Regions from separate parts of the Salinimonas marina genome, predicted to be linked through region 1. Evidence: predicted binding sites of a transcription regulator. Region 1 holds the regulator's gene; the other holds the start of a gene.
The links. Region 1 encodes ArgR, which controls arginine synthesis, uptake and breakdown. Its sites were predicted from a motif close to ANTGAATANNTATTCANT; they were not measured.
Positions count from the first base shown of each region.

Region 2: a site for ArgR is predicted at 1,724-1,741, ahead of IT774_RS12145 (OadG family protein). Genes of this name have one in related genera too.

Region 1 covers NZ_CP064795.1:482,505-488,751, reverse strand. The annotation lists partial or broken gene ahr (NADPH-dependent aldehyde reductase Ahr) at 61-1,067, shown strand; gene mdh (malate dehydrogenase) at 1,133-2,071, opposite strand; gene argR (transcriptional regulator ArgR) at 2,293-2,757, shown strand; gene IT774_RS02140 (type 1 glutamine amidotransferase domain-containing protein) at 2,810-3,496, opposite strand; gene IT774_RS02135 (TonB-dependent receptor) at 3,720-6,247, opposite strand, start outside.
Region 2 covers NZ_CP064795.1:2,717,096-2,723,342, reverse strand. The annotation lists gene alaS (alanine--tRNA ligase) at 1-239, shown strand, start outside; gene csrA (carbon storage regulator CsrA) at 375-572, shown strand; tRNA gene IT774_RS12160 (tRNA-Ser) at 1,111-1,201, shown strand; tRNA gene IT774_RS12155 (tRNA-Arg) at 1,241-1,317, shown strand; tRNA gene IT774_RS12150 (tRNA-Arg) at 1,369-1,445, shown strand; gene IT774_RS12145 (OadG family protein) at 1,814-2,086, shown strand; gene oadA (sodium-extruding oxaloacetate decarboxylase subunit alpha) at 2,101-3,915, shown strand; gene IT774_RS12135 (sodium ion-translocating decarboxylase subunit beta) at 3,919-5,049, shown strand; gene IT774_RS12130 (ATP-binding cassette domain-containing protein) at 5,046-5,852, opposite strand; partial or broken gene IT774_RS12125 (oligopeptide/dipeptide ABC transporter ATP-binding protein) at 5,849-6,247, opposite strand, start outside.

The DNA of each region.
Region 1 (6,247 bases):
ATTTTCCGTTAATCCGTGTAAAAAACCTACTACTTCTTTCTGAATATTTGAGACCTTTCTATGATCAATGCTTATGCAGCAAAAGACGCCGGCGGCAAACTGGAAGAGTTTTGTTACGACCCGGGCCAGCTTGGCCAGGACGAAGTTGAAATCAACGTGGAGTCCTGTGGCGTATGTCACAGTGATATAAGCATGCTAGACAATGAATGGGGCCTTACCGAGTACCCCTTCGTACCTGGCCATGAGGTTGTAGGTACGATTGGCCAGGTTGGCAGCAATGTCAGCGCATTGAAACCCGGTCAGCGTGTGGGTCTGGGCTGGCATTCGTCGTATTGCAACACCTGCCGCACCTGCCACAGCGGCGATCATAATCTATGCAGCCAGGCTCAAATGACCATTGGCGGGCGTCACGGCGGCTTTGCCGATAAAGTACGTGCGCAGGCCACGGCCGTCATTCCCTTGCCTGACAACATCAATCCCGATACTGCCGGTCCGCTTTTTTGCGGCGGCATCACAGTGTTTAATCCGCTGAATCAGTTCAATATCACCCCGACCTCAAAAGTGGGCGTTATCGGCATTGGTGGCCTGGGCCATATTGCGCTGCAGTTTTTGAATGCCTGGGGATGTGAAGTCACCGCATTTACCTCCAGCGAAGCAAAAAAACAGGAAGCCAAAGAGCTGGGAGCGCATCATGTGTTAAACAGCAAAAATGAAGATGAACTTGAAGCGGCGCAGGGCCAGTTTGATCTGATTATTTCAACGGTGAATGTCAAATTGCAATGGGACAACTACATTGCCACTCTGGCCCCAAAGGCCGACTGCATTTTGTCGGTGCCACCTTAGAGCCGCTGGATATTAATGTCTTTGGGTTAATTTTAGGACAACGGCAGGTCTCTGGCTCGCCGGTGGGCAGCCCGGCCACCATTAAACAGATGCTGGATTTTGCCGCCCTGCATAATATTGAACCGGTCACCGAAACCTATCCCTTCAGCGATATTAATGAGGCGCTGGATCGCCTACGCGAGGGTAAGGCGCATTATCGGGTGGTGTTAAAACACGATCAATAGACAATAAAAAACCGGGCTGTTTCCGGCCCGGTTTTTTAAATTTGGCTATTAAGCAGCTATATGAATTAGCTGTTTACAAAGTCTACGCCAAGCTGAATGTCCCCACGCAGGCCTTCCAGCATTTCTTCTTTAGCTTTTTGTTCAAAATCGCTAAGCTCGCCATATGGCAGAATTTCTTCTACACCATTGGGACCCAGACGTACCGGGTGCGCAAAGAAGGCAGCATCGTCGCTGTCGTCAGTTTGAACATAGGTGTACTCAACCACATTCTCACCCTGCATAGCAGCAGTCAGAGACAAACAGAAACGGGCTGCAGCCTGACCCATAGACAGGGTTGCTGAACCACCGCCCGCTTTCGCTTCAACTACCTCAGTACCTGCATTCTGAATGCGGGTCGTCAGGCTTGAAATGTCGTCGTCACTGAAACTTACGCCTTCAACCTGAGACAACAATGGCAAAATGGTGGTACCAGAATGGCCGCCAATAACCGGAACATGCACGTTGGCCGGGTCCATATCATTTAATTCAGCAACAAACGTTTCGGCGCGGATCACATCCAGCGTAGTAACACCGAACAACTTGTTTTTGTCGTATACGCCTTTTGCTTTCAGCGTCTCAGCAGCAATTGCCACCGTGGTATTAACCGGGTTGGTAATAATACCCAGGCACGCTTCAGGGCAATGCTCAGCTACACCTTCGACCAGCGCTTTAACAATGCTAGCATTGGTATTGAACAAATCAGAGCGGTCCATGCCTGGCTTACGCGGTACACCGGCAGGGATCAATACGATGTCTGCGTCGGTAAGTGCAACGCCCAAATCATCTTTACCGTGACCGGTTACTTTTACCGCTGTGGGGATGTGGCTTAAATCGACGGCAACACCCGGTACAACCGGTGCAACATCATAAAGCGCTAATTCTGAACCCGCTGGAAGTTGTGTTTTTAACAACAACGACAGCGCCTGACCAATACCACCGGCAGCACCTAACACGGCTACTTTCATTTCATTTCTCCTATGGAAATTTCACGTTTGTATAACGGTACGTCACCCTATAGTAACGCTATGAAAAAAACAATCATCGGGGCAGTTTGGCACCACGACAACATTCATTCTGCTCAAACATTCATCGACAATGCATGAATATGCATTAAAATTGCATCGGGACACCCTCTACGGCACAATAATAACTCTTTGTGAGATTAACACCAACACTGGCAGGCGCTATGGCAAATCAAAAACAAGAACAACTCATCAAAGCGTTCAAAGAAATTTTAAAAGCAGAAAGTTATGGCTCTCAGGGCGACATTGTTGAAGCATTGAAAGAACAGGGCTATGACAATATCAGCCAGTCTAAAATTTCGCGCATGCTTAGTAAGTTCGGGGCGGTGCGTACTCGCAATGCCCGCGGCGACATGGTTTATTGCCTGCCACCAGAGTTGGGGATGCCGACAGCCAAAAGTCCGCTGAAACAGTTGGTACTGGATATTGTGCATAACAATGTCATGGTGATCATTCGCACCAGTCCCGGGGCGGCCCAGCTGATCGCCCGTCTACTGGACTCTCTTAGCTCCAAAGACGGGGTATTAGGTACTATTGCTGGTGATGACACTATTTTCATTGCACCAGCGGATGTCAAAAAGATTGAAGAGCTGCGCCAACGGGTGGAAGATCTTTTCGATAATGTTTAATGCCTGCTAAACAAGGTCCCGGTTAGCACCGGGACAGGTTGTGTGACTTAGATTACTTACCCAGTTGTTTAATCAAAGCTTCAGCCGCAGGCTTTGACGAGGGAGGATTCTGACCGGTAATCAAACGACCATCTTCTACTACATAAGATTCAAAGTCGCCTTTTTTGGAATACTCTCCGCCAATATTTCGCAGTTCATCTTCCACCAAATAGGGCACCACATCGGTCAGCCCTACCGCGTCTTCTTCGGTATTGGTGAACCCTGTCACTTTCAATCCTTTAATCATTGGCTCACCAGCTTTGTTCTGCACGTTTTTGAGCACAATAGGCGCATGACAGACCGCCGCTACGGGCTTGTCCGCATTCAGCATATCTTCAATCAAAGCTTTTGAGTGAGCATTGTCAGACAGATCCCATAACGGCCCGTGACCACCAGGATAAAAGACGGCATCAAACTCGTCGGCTTTAACATCTTCTAAAGGGATGGTGGACGCCAGCGCAGAGTTGGCCAGCTCATCATTGGTAAACCGCTCGGTGTCTTCGGTTAACGCATCATCGCCTAAACTCATGGGATCCACCGGGACTGCGCCACCCATGGTTGAAGCCAGGGTAATGGTGTAGCCTGCATCCACAAATGCATAATACGGGGACGCGAATTCTTCCAGCCAGATGCCGGTTTTTTTACCCGAGTCGCCCATGATATCGTGCGAGGTCATTACCATTAACAGACGTTTTGTCATTGTGCTTCTCCTTTACGAGTTGAGTCATTGATACATAACTTGAGGTAAATTAGATTAGATTCAAGGGCAAGTCGGGGACCATTACACTGAGCGGGTACAAGCTATCAATAAGTACCCAGTGCAACACCTAGCCACCAATAAAAAAACACCGCTGCAGCGGTCAGGCTACAGCGGTGTTTTTATCTTATTGCCGGCACGGTAGTGCTGGCAAATTATGGTCTGATTAGAAGGTGTAGTTAATACCTACACGCACTTCCCATAGTGACGGCGCACGCTCAATGCTTTCGCGAGGTGCACTAAAGCCACTGTAAACATACTGACCAGCATCATTCACAGCTGCATCAATCACCGTTTCACCTACAAATGAACCCTGGCGGAAATCACCCCAGTCATCATTAAGCAGGTTAGTGAAGTTTTCCACCACGATAAAGGCGTTAGCATTATGACCGTCGGTAAAGCCTGGCAACTGCTGTGACACACGAATATCCGCTTTCAACCACCAGGCCGCGGTTTCACTGTTGCGCTCTAATGTCTGTCCACGCTCAAAGCCGTTTGCTTCAACCCACTCATTAAAGCCGTTTTCGGCTTCTGCTGCAGTTTGCAAAACGACGCCGTCACGGGTGACATCATCACCAAACACTACATTGGGGTCGCCGGCTTCTGGAATGTACAGCAGTTGGCGAGAGCGAGCAGTATCCCACGGGAACGCCGCATCATTCCCGTACACATACGAGTAAGGCTTACCTTCGTTGGCAGTGGCAAACAGGCTAAAGCGAGTGTCATAGCCATCAACTAACTCGGTCGTGTAGCTGAGTGACAAGTTAAAACGATTGCCAATGGCATAATCTGAAGTTGCCGCAGCCGGGTTATTCGGATCAGTGGTGGCAAAGTTTACGTAGTTAGAAAATGCCACCGAACTGTTCATCGGGTTGGCGTCTTCTGCATCCACGTAGGCATAAGATAGGCTAGCATCGATGCCATTGTCCCAGCTTTTGGTCAGACCCAACGAGAAGATGGTAGAAGACCCATCGCCCTGGTTTACATTACCCAGCACAAAATCGCTGCCTACCCGGCGATCAGCATCTACTTGCTCATACACTGGACGGCCATCAAATCGTGTGGCGCCAGAATACTGGATGTTAGGGTCACGATAAATCGCTGAGTCCTGACGATCGGTGAAAATCACATCGGCGGTAACAACCACCTCATACGGGGCAATATAAGTCGCGCCCAATGCGTATTTCCATTCAGAAGGAATATCAAAATCCGGGTCAGTGGCAACGGTATTACCATCGCCGTCTACCAGACTGGTATTCGCGACTTCGTCAAACTGTGCCTGCGGGATGTCATAAATTGGACGACCTTCGCCCGTTAACGGTACATCAAAGATTGAGGTCTCGCCGCTTACCCAGCCCGGAATATCACCTTCGCGGGTGCTGATATTGGTCACACCGTCATTTGAATAAGCATTGGAGATCCAGACGTTCGGGTTACCGCCGGAGTACAGACCAATACCACCACGCACTTCCAAATCGTCATTAACGGTATAGGTAAAACCAAAACGCGGTTGCAATAGGCTAATGCCATCGACATTACCGGTATTGTCATAACCATAACGGTTGGTGAAGTTTTCGTTCAACCGTGGGGTATCGCCAGAGCCATAGGTGTCATAACGCAAGCCCAGCATTACTTTCATGTCATCAGTCAGATAAAACTCATCCTGAACATAGAAGGTAGCCACATCAAAGCTAAACGAGGCACCGGCATCCGCCGGATTGTTGGTACCAGCTGAGTTGTTGTAATAAATACGGTCAGCCAGACCGGCTTCAAAATCAGCCAGTGAATCAAACCGGTATTCACCCACGGTATGCTGCATAAAGAGGTTAAATACATTGGTTTTTTCATACTCAACACCGGCAGTGATAACATGCTCACCCCAATAGTAAGTACCCGCCAACTTCATAGTGGTGACATCGTATTCCAGCTCGTTAGACTGACGTGAGTCATCCGGGCCAAGATAAATAGTACCACCATCGGCAGCATCAATTTGTACTTCAGCAAAGCCCGAGTCAGCATCCAAAGAGGTTTGACGGTTGTCCAGCTTGATATGACCTACACGAAACTCTGTAATAAAGTCTGGCGTCCAGTCTGAATACAGTGAACCCACTAAGCTTTGCAGTTCTGCGCCACGCTCATAAAAATGGTTACTGAACGGCAGTTCATCGCTGTCAGCGTCTGACTGGCTAATACTGAAACCATCATTCCAGTTGTAGACCAGTGACGCACGGTGACTAGAGTTGATGTTCCAGTCTAATTTAACCAGCAGCTTTTCATCTTCAATGGGTGACGACGGTGGGAAGCCGCCAGCATCATAACCATAAACGCGCTGAGCAATTTCAGCGGCGGCATCGGCATCTTCCTGAGAGATACGGTTGTTTAAACCGTTGTAATCAAATAATTGACTACCTTCCAGCTTTTCGTAAGTGGTGAACAAGAACAGCTTATCTTCAATTAGTGGCAGCCCTACGTTGAAACCGTAGCGTTTTTCGTTGTAGTTACCATTGTCCTGTTCGATATCGTCGGCCGTGTCACCACGCAAAGAATCGTTGGTGTAATCGAAGAACACGCCGCCATGAATCTCGTTGGTGCCTGATTTTGTAACCGCGTTGATGTTACACGCAGTAAAGCCACCGTATTCCACATCAAACGGGGCCAGTTCTACCGCAACTTGCTGAATGGCATCGTATGGAA
Region 2 (6,247 bases), 1.5 Mb from region 1:
TGGGTGAAGGCGTCGTAGTATTAGGGGTGGCAGGAGAAAGCAAGGTGAACCTGATTGTCGGGGTGACAAAAGGGTTAACCGCCAATGTCAAAGCCGGAGAGCTGGTGAACTTCCTGGCGGGACAGGTAGGCGGAAAAGGTGGCGGCCGTCCAGATATGGCTCAGGCCGGGGGCGATCAGCCTGATAATCTGGGCGCTGCACTCGACTCTGTTAACGCTTGGTTGTCAGATAAGCTATAATCTACTGTGACAGGTAAACAGCGAGTTTTTGCAAGTGACACAAAAACAAGGAATCGCTGCTGCCTTCATCGGGTCGTGCCGGTGTGGGGTGTTAAAGAATGGAAGTGTCCATAAGTAAGGAACAGGAGCAAACGAATGCTTATTTTGACTCGTCGTGTGGGTGAAACATTAATGGTAGGTGACGAAGTCACTGTGACCGTGCTGGGTGTGAAAGGCAACCAGGTTCGGATCGGAGTTAATGCGCCAAAAGAAGTATCGGTACACCGTGAAGAAATCTACATGCGGATCCAGGCTGAGAAAGGCGGACAAGCCGGTTCTGCTGATTCAGAGTAATCTGAGGTAACCACGTAGTATCAAAAGGCCGGTTATTGACCGGCCTTTTTTTGTGCGCATGTTTTGGGAGCTTTAGCATACTGGCCCCGCATGCCCGGGTACCGCGATGCTCTTCTCTACAGCAACAAAGCGTCGGCCTGGCGCCCTGGGGAAGTAATAAGTGTTTTATTATTTCGGCAGGTTTGGCCGCCCCTATTTGCAGGGGATAAGCTCATGTTTTGTTGAAAAAGCAGCCATTGTGGTTACTTTTTGAGTAAACAGTTCAAAAGTTTCATCTTATCGTTTTTCTTATGCCAGATCTTTGCTATTATTCTTCGCGTTGACAGGGCAGGCGCTCTTATGACTTCTCATTTAATTAATGACAAGTCCGGCTAATGTCCGACAATTTAATGCAGGATGGCAAAGAGTAAATTCACTTTGACTATCCAGGTTGAAGCATATTGTTTTAACTCGCTTAAATTGTCACCGGGTATGCATTTTTCTTTGAAAAAAGAATTGACACCAACAGGTGAATCCGTAAAATGCAGCCCCACGTCACGGAGAGGTGGGTGAGTGGCTGAAACCAGTTCCCTGCTAAGGAACCATACCTATTACTGGTATCGAGGGTTCGAATCCCTCCCTCTCCGCCATTATTCAGGTTGGATGTGGCAACCAACAAAAAGTTTTGCGCGTGTGTAGCTCAGCTGGATAGAGTACCTGGCTACGAACCAGGCGGTCGGAGGTTCGAATCCTTCCACACGCGCCATATTTTGCAAATGCCACCTTGTGTAGTAAAATACATAAGTAAAAGTTTTACGCGTGTGTAGCTCAGCTGGATAGAGTACCTGGCTACGAACCAGGCGGTCGGAGGTTCGAATCCTTCCACACGCGCCATATAAGAAAACCCACCCTAGCGGTGGGTTTTTTTCGTCTATAAAGCCTATCCCCAGGCGTATCTCGCAGCGGTAACTCCTCATGGCCGTACTACTCGTGTTGGTTCTTCCCTATTTTTTAGCTGGCAACAAATTCCTTTCACTAGACAATTTACTGCGCCTGGGTGAACAAAAGCAGAGTTTTTCACTTATTATCTATTCATAGAAGGGGAGTACGCCAAAAGCGCGGCAGTCTGGCATAAATCAAAATGGCTGAATTAGCTCAAAATATGCGCTTTTCTTGAATATGTATTCAATTTTGGCGGTTCAGATTTGTGCTCAACGGCCAATCATGTTACTAAATGCATTCCTCAGAAAAATGGGCGTGTTATGAATAGTGAGATTACAGCTCAGCTTTATGAAGCCGCCAGTCTGATGTTGGTGGGAATGGGCTTTGTATTTGCATTTTTAACGCTGCTGATTGGCGGCGTTAAAAGTATAGAATTATTTTGTCGGCGATTTGCCGGGCCGGTAGCCGCCCCCGATCAGCGCACCCCCCGGCCCAAACCCGCTGCTGCTTCCAGGCAGGACGCTTCACCCGACCCCGCGACAGTGGCTGCTATTAGCGCTGCTATCCATCTTCACCGCCATTCTAATAAGTGATATCAGGAGAAATCATGACTAAACCTCTGGCGCTAACCGAACTGGTACTGCGCGATGCTCACCAGTCCTTACTGGCCACCCGCATGCGTGTTGAAGACATGCTCCCCATTGCCAAAGAACTGGATGAGGCCGGCTTTTGGTCGGTAGAGTCCTGGGGCGGGGCCACGTTTGATTCCTGTATTCGTTATTTAGGTGAAGATCCCTGGGAGCGTATCCGTCAGCTCAAAGCAGCAATGCCCAATACCCGTCAACAAATGTTGTTACGTGGGCAAAACCTGCTGGGCTATCGCCATTATGCAGACGATGTTGTAAAACGGTTTGTCGAGCGAGCCCATAGCAATGGCGTCGATGTGTTTCGCATTTTTGATGCCATGAATGATGTGCGCAACCTGGAAACGGCGATAAAAGCCGCCATCGATTGCGATGCCCACGCGCAGGGCACCATATCGTATACCGTCAGCCCGGTACATACTCTGGACACCTGGCTGACCATGGCCCGCCAGTTGGAAGACATGGGGGTGCATTCTATTTGTATTAAAGATATGGCCGGTTTGCTTAAGCCCTATGACTGCGAAGCACTGATCAAAGGCTTAAAAGAGACGGTTAAGGTGCCTATTGCGATGCAATGTCACGCCACCACCGGACTCTCTACCGCCACCTATCAAAAAGCGGTGGATGCGGGCATAGATATGCTCGATACCGCTATCTCGCCAATGAGCATGACCTATGGGCATACGGCGACCGAAACCATGGTGTCGATTGTCGAAGGGACTGAACGGGACACGGGTATATCGCTGCCACAGTTAGAGCCCATCGCGGCGCATTTTCGTGAAGTGCGCAAAAAATACGCACAATTTGAAGGCAGCCTTAAAGGCGTGGATGCCCGTATCTTACTGGCCCAGGTGCCAGGTGGTATGCTGACCAACATGGAAAGCCAGCTTAAAGAGCAGGGCGCCGAAGACAAGTTTGATGAGGTACTTAAAGAAATACCCAAAGTGCGCGAAGATTTAGGGTTTATTCCGCTGGTCACGCCGACCTCACAGATTGTGGGTACGCAGTCGGTACTGAATGTTTTAACCGAAGAGCGCTACAAAAGCATCACCAAAGAAACCGCTGGGGTGCTAAAGGGTGAATATGGCGCCACCGCCGCGCCGGTAAACAAAGAACTACAACAGCGAGTACTTGACGGTGCCGAACCAATTACCTGTCGGCCGGCGGACCGTCTGGAGCCCGAACTTAATAAACTTGAAGATGAGCTGGATGAACTGGCACAGACAAAGTCCTTTAGTCTGGCGGATGAAAAAATTGATGATGTACTGACCTATGCGCTGTTTCCGCAGATAGGACTGAAGTTTCTGGAAAACCGGGGTGATGCCAGTGCGTTTGAGCCGGCACCGTCTGCCGAAAACGTGGCTGCAGCCAAACCGGAGTCGTCGGAGCCAGCTGCTAGTGCCACCGGTGCAGCCAGCTACGATGTGCGGGTTGATGGGAAAGTCTATCAGGTTGAAGTTGCCGCCAGCGGTGAGCTGGAAACCATCAATCAGAAACCCGCTGCGGCCAGCACCGCCAATACCACGACCAATGCCCCACCACAAGCTAAAGACACCTCCGGCACCGCTCACACCATCGCAGCGCCGCTTTCGGGTAATATATTTAAACTGATGATTAGTGAAGGCGATGAGATTCACGATGGTGATGTGGTGATGATTATGGAAGCCATGAAAATGGAAACCGAAGTGCGCAGCGCCTATACCGGCACGGTCTCCCGTATTCTTGCCAAAGAAGGCGATGCAGTCACCAGCGGTCAATCACTGATAGAGCTTAGTTAATCCATGGAACAACTTGCCATACTCTGGGACAGTACCGCACTGGCCCACTTCCATTTCCAACAGGTCATTATGATGGCGGTAGGCCTGTTATTGTTGTATCTGGCTATCGTCAAAAAATTCGAGCCGTTACTGCTGATCCCCATCGGCTTCGGGGCTATTCTGACCAATATCCCGCTAGCGGGTTTCTCCGAAGCAGAAGGTCTGCTGCACTATATCTATGCCGTGGGTATCGAAACCGGGGTGTTCCCGTTGCTTATTTTTATGGGCGTGGGGGCCATGACGGATTTTGGAGCCTTGATTGCCAATCCGCGCATGCTGTTACTGGGGGCCGCGGCGCAGTTTGGTATTTTTGCGACCTTATTTGGAGCTATTGCCTTAAACGCGGTGCCCGGCTTTGAGTTTACGCTGCAAGATGCCAGCGCCATTGCCATTATCGGCGGCGCCGACGGACCCACGGCTATCTTTCTGGCCTCCCGGCTGGCGCCAGATTTGTTAGGGGCGATTGCGGTAGCAGCTTATTCTTATATGGCGCTGGTGCCCATTATTCAGCCGCCTATCATGAAAGCTCTGACGACGCCGGCGCAACGCGAGATAAAGATGGAGCAATTACGGCATGTGTCGCAACGGGAAAAAATCATCTTCCCGCTGGCGGTTCTGATGCTGACCATTTTATTTCTGCCATCGGCCACGCCGCTGGTAGGTATGTTTTGTTTTGGTAATCTGATGAAAGAGTGTGGGGTGGTCGACCGGCTCAGCAGAACGGCGCAAAATGAACTTATTAATGTAGTGACCATCTTTTTAGGACTGGCGGTGGGCTCGAAGTTGTCTGCCGAGAAATTCTTAACGGTAGAGACCTTAGGTATTCTGGGGCTTGGCGCCGTCGCATTTGCGATTGGTACCGCTACCGGGGTACTGATGGCCAAACTAATGGCGCGTTTTTCGGCTTCACCCATCAATCCACTTATTGGCGCGGCCGGGGTCTCGGCCGTACCAATGGCGGCGCGGGTGGTGAATAAAGTTGGCTTGCAGGCGAACCCGCATAACTTTTTGCTGATGCATGCCATGGGACCCAATGTAGCCGGCGTACTGGGCTCGGCTGTGGCCGCCGGGGTATTACTGGCGCTGGTGGGTTAGTTCAGCTTTTGCTGAGGTACCAGCGACTGATACGCCATGATCAGCTTTTTGGTCATGGCGTGTTGGGGCCAGCGAAAAATCGTCTCGGTTTTGCCTGACTCCACAATCTGCCCATTTTCCATCACAATCACTTTATCCGCGATATGTCGCACAATACCCAGGTTGTGTGAGATAAAGATAAACGACAACCCCAGGTCCTTTTGCAGCATCAGTAACTGGTTAACCGTTTGCGACCGGATAGACGGATCGAGGGCGGCAAAAGGCTCATCGGCCACCAGAATTTTGGGCTGCAGCACCAGGGCTCTGGCCAGCGCAACCCGCTGCTGCTGGCCATCAGAAAGCATATGCCGATAAAAATACACATGGTCCCGTAACAGCCCCACTTTGTGCAAGGTGTCCTCAATGCGGGCGCGGCGCTCTTTTTCCGACAAGCGGGTATTCAACCGCAGGGGTTCATCTAGAATCATCCCCACTGTGATCCCAGGATTCATAGCCTCACTGCTGTGCTGGAAAATCATGCGGATGTCATTACAGCTATTATAACTTTTGGTGGCTTTGCGCTTGGCGGCATTGTAAATGGTATTGCTAAGATAAATTTCACCTTCATCCGCCGCCACCGCACCTACCAACATTTTTGCCAGCAACGATTTTCCAGCCCGGTTTTCGCCGATGATAGCGATGGTTTCTCCCCGATTCACCGTCAAATCAATTGGTCCCAGCGCAAAGATTTCAGGCTTTTTAAGCCAGCGTTTGCTGTCACTGTGGCGAAATATCAGCCCTTTAACATGCATCAGTTCCTTCATAATTTTTCCATATGCAGAGGAAAGTGGCAGCTGTAGGTATGGTCGTGAATGCGCCGTACCGCCGGCGTGATTACGCAGTCTTTTTGCGCTCTGGGGCAACGCGGGCCGAGACGACACCCAATGGGCACATGTTTAAGTGAAGGGATGGTGCCGTCCATATTAGGCAAAATACTTTTGGCGGTAAATCTTTTCGAAAGCTCGGCGCACTGTCCAGCAGGGCCTTGGTATAGGGGTGCAACGGCCGTTTACGCAGCATCTTCATACGGCCTGATTCCACACTCTGGCCGCAATACAGTACCGACATCGTATGCGCCATACTGGAGATGGCCAGTAAGTCATGGCTGATAAACAAAATGGATAGAGAACGGGTTTGATTCAGCCGGGTCAACAGCTTT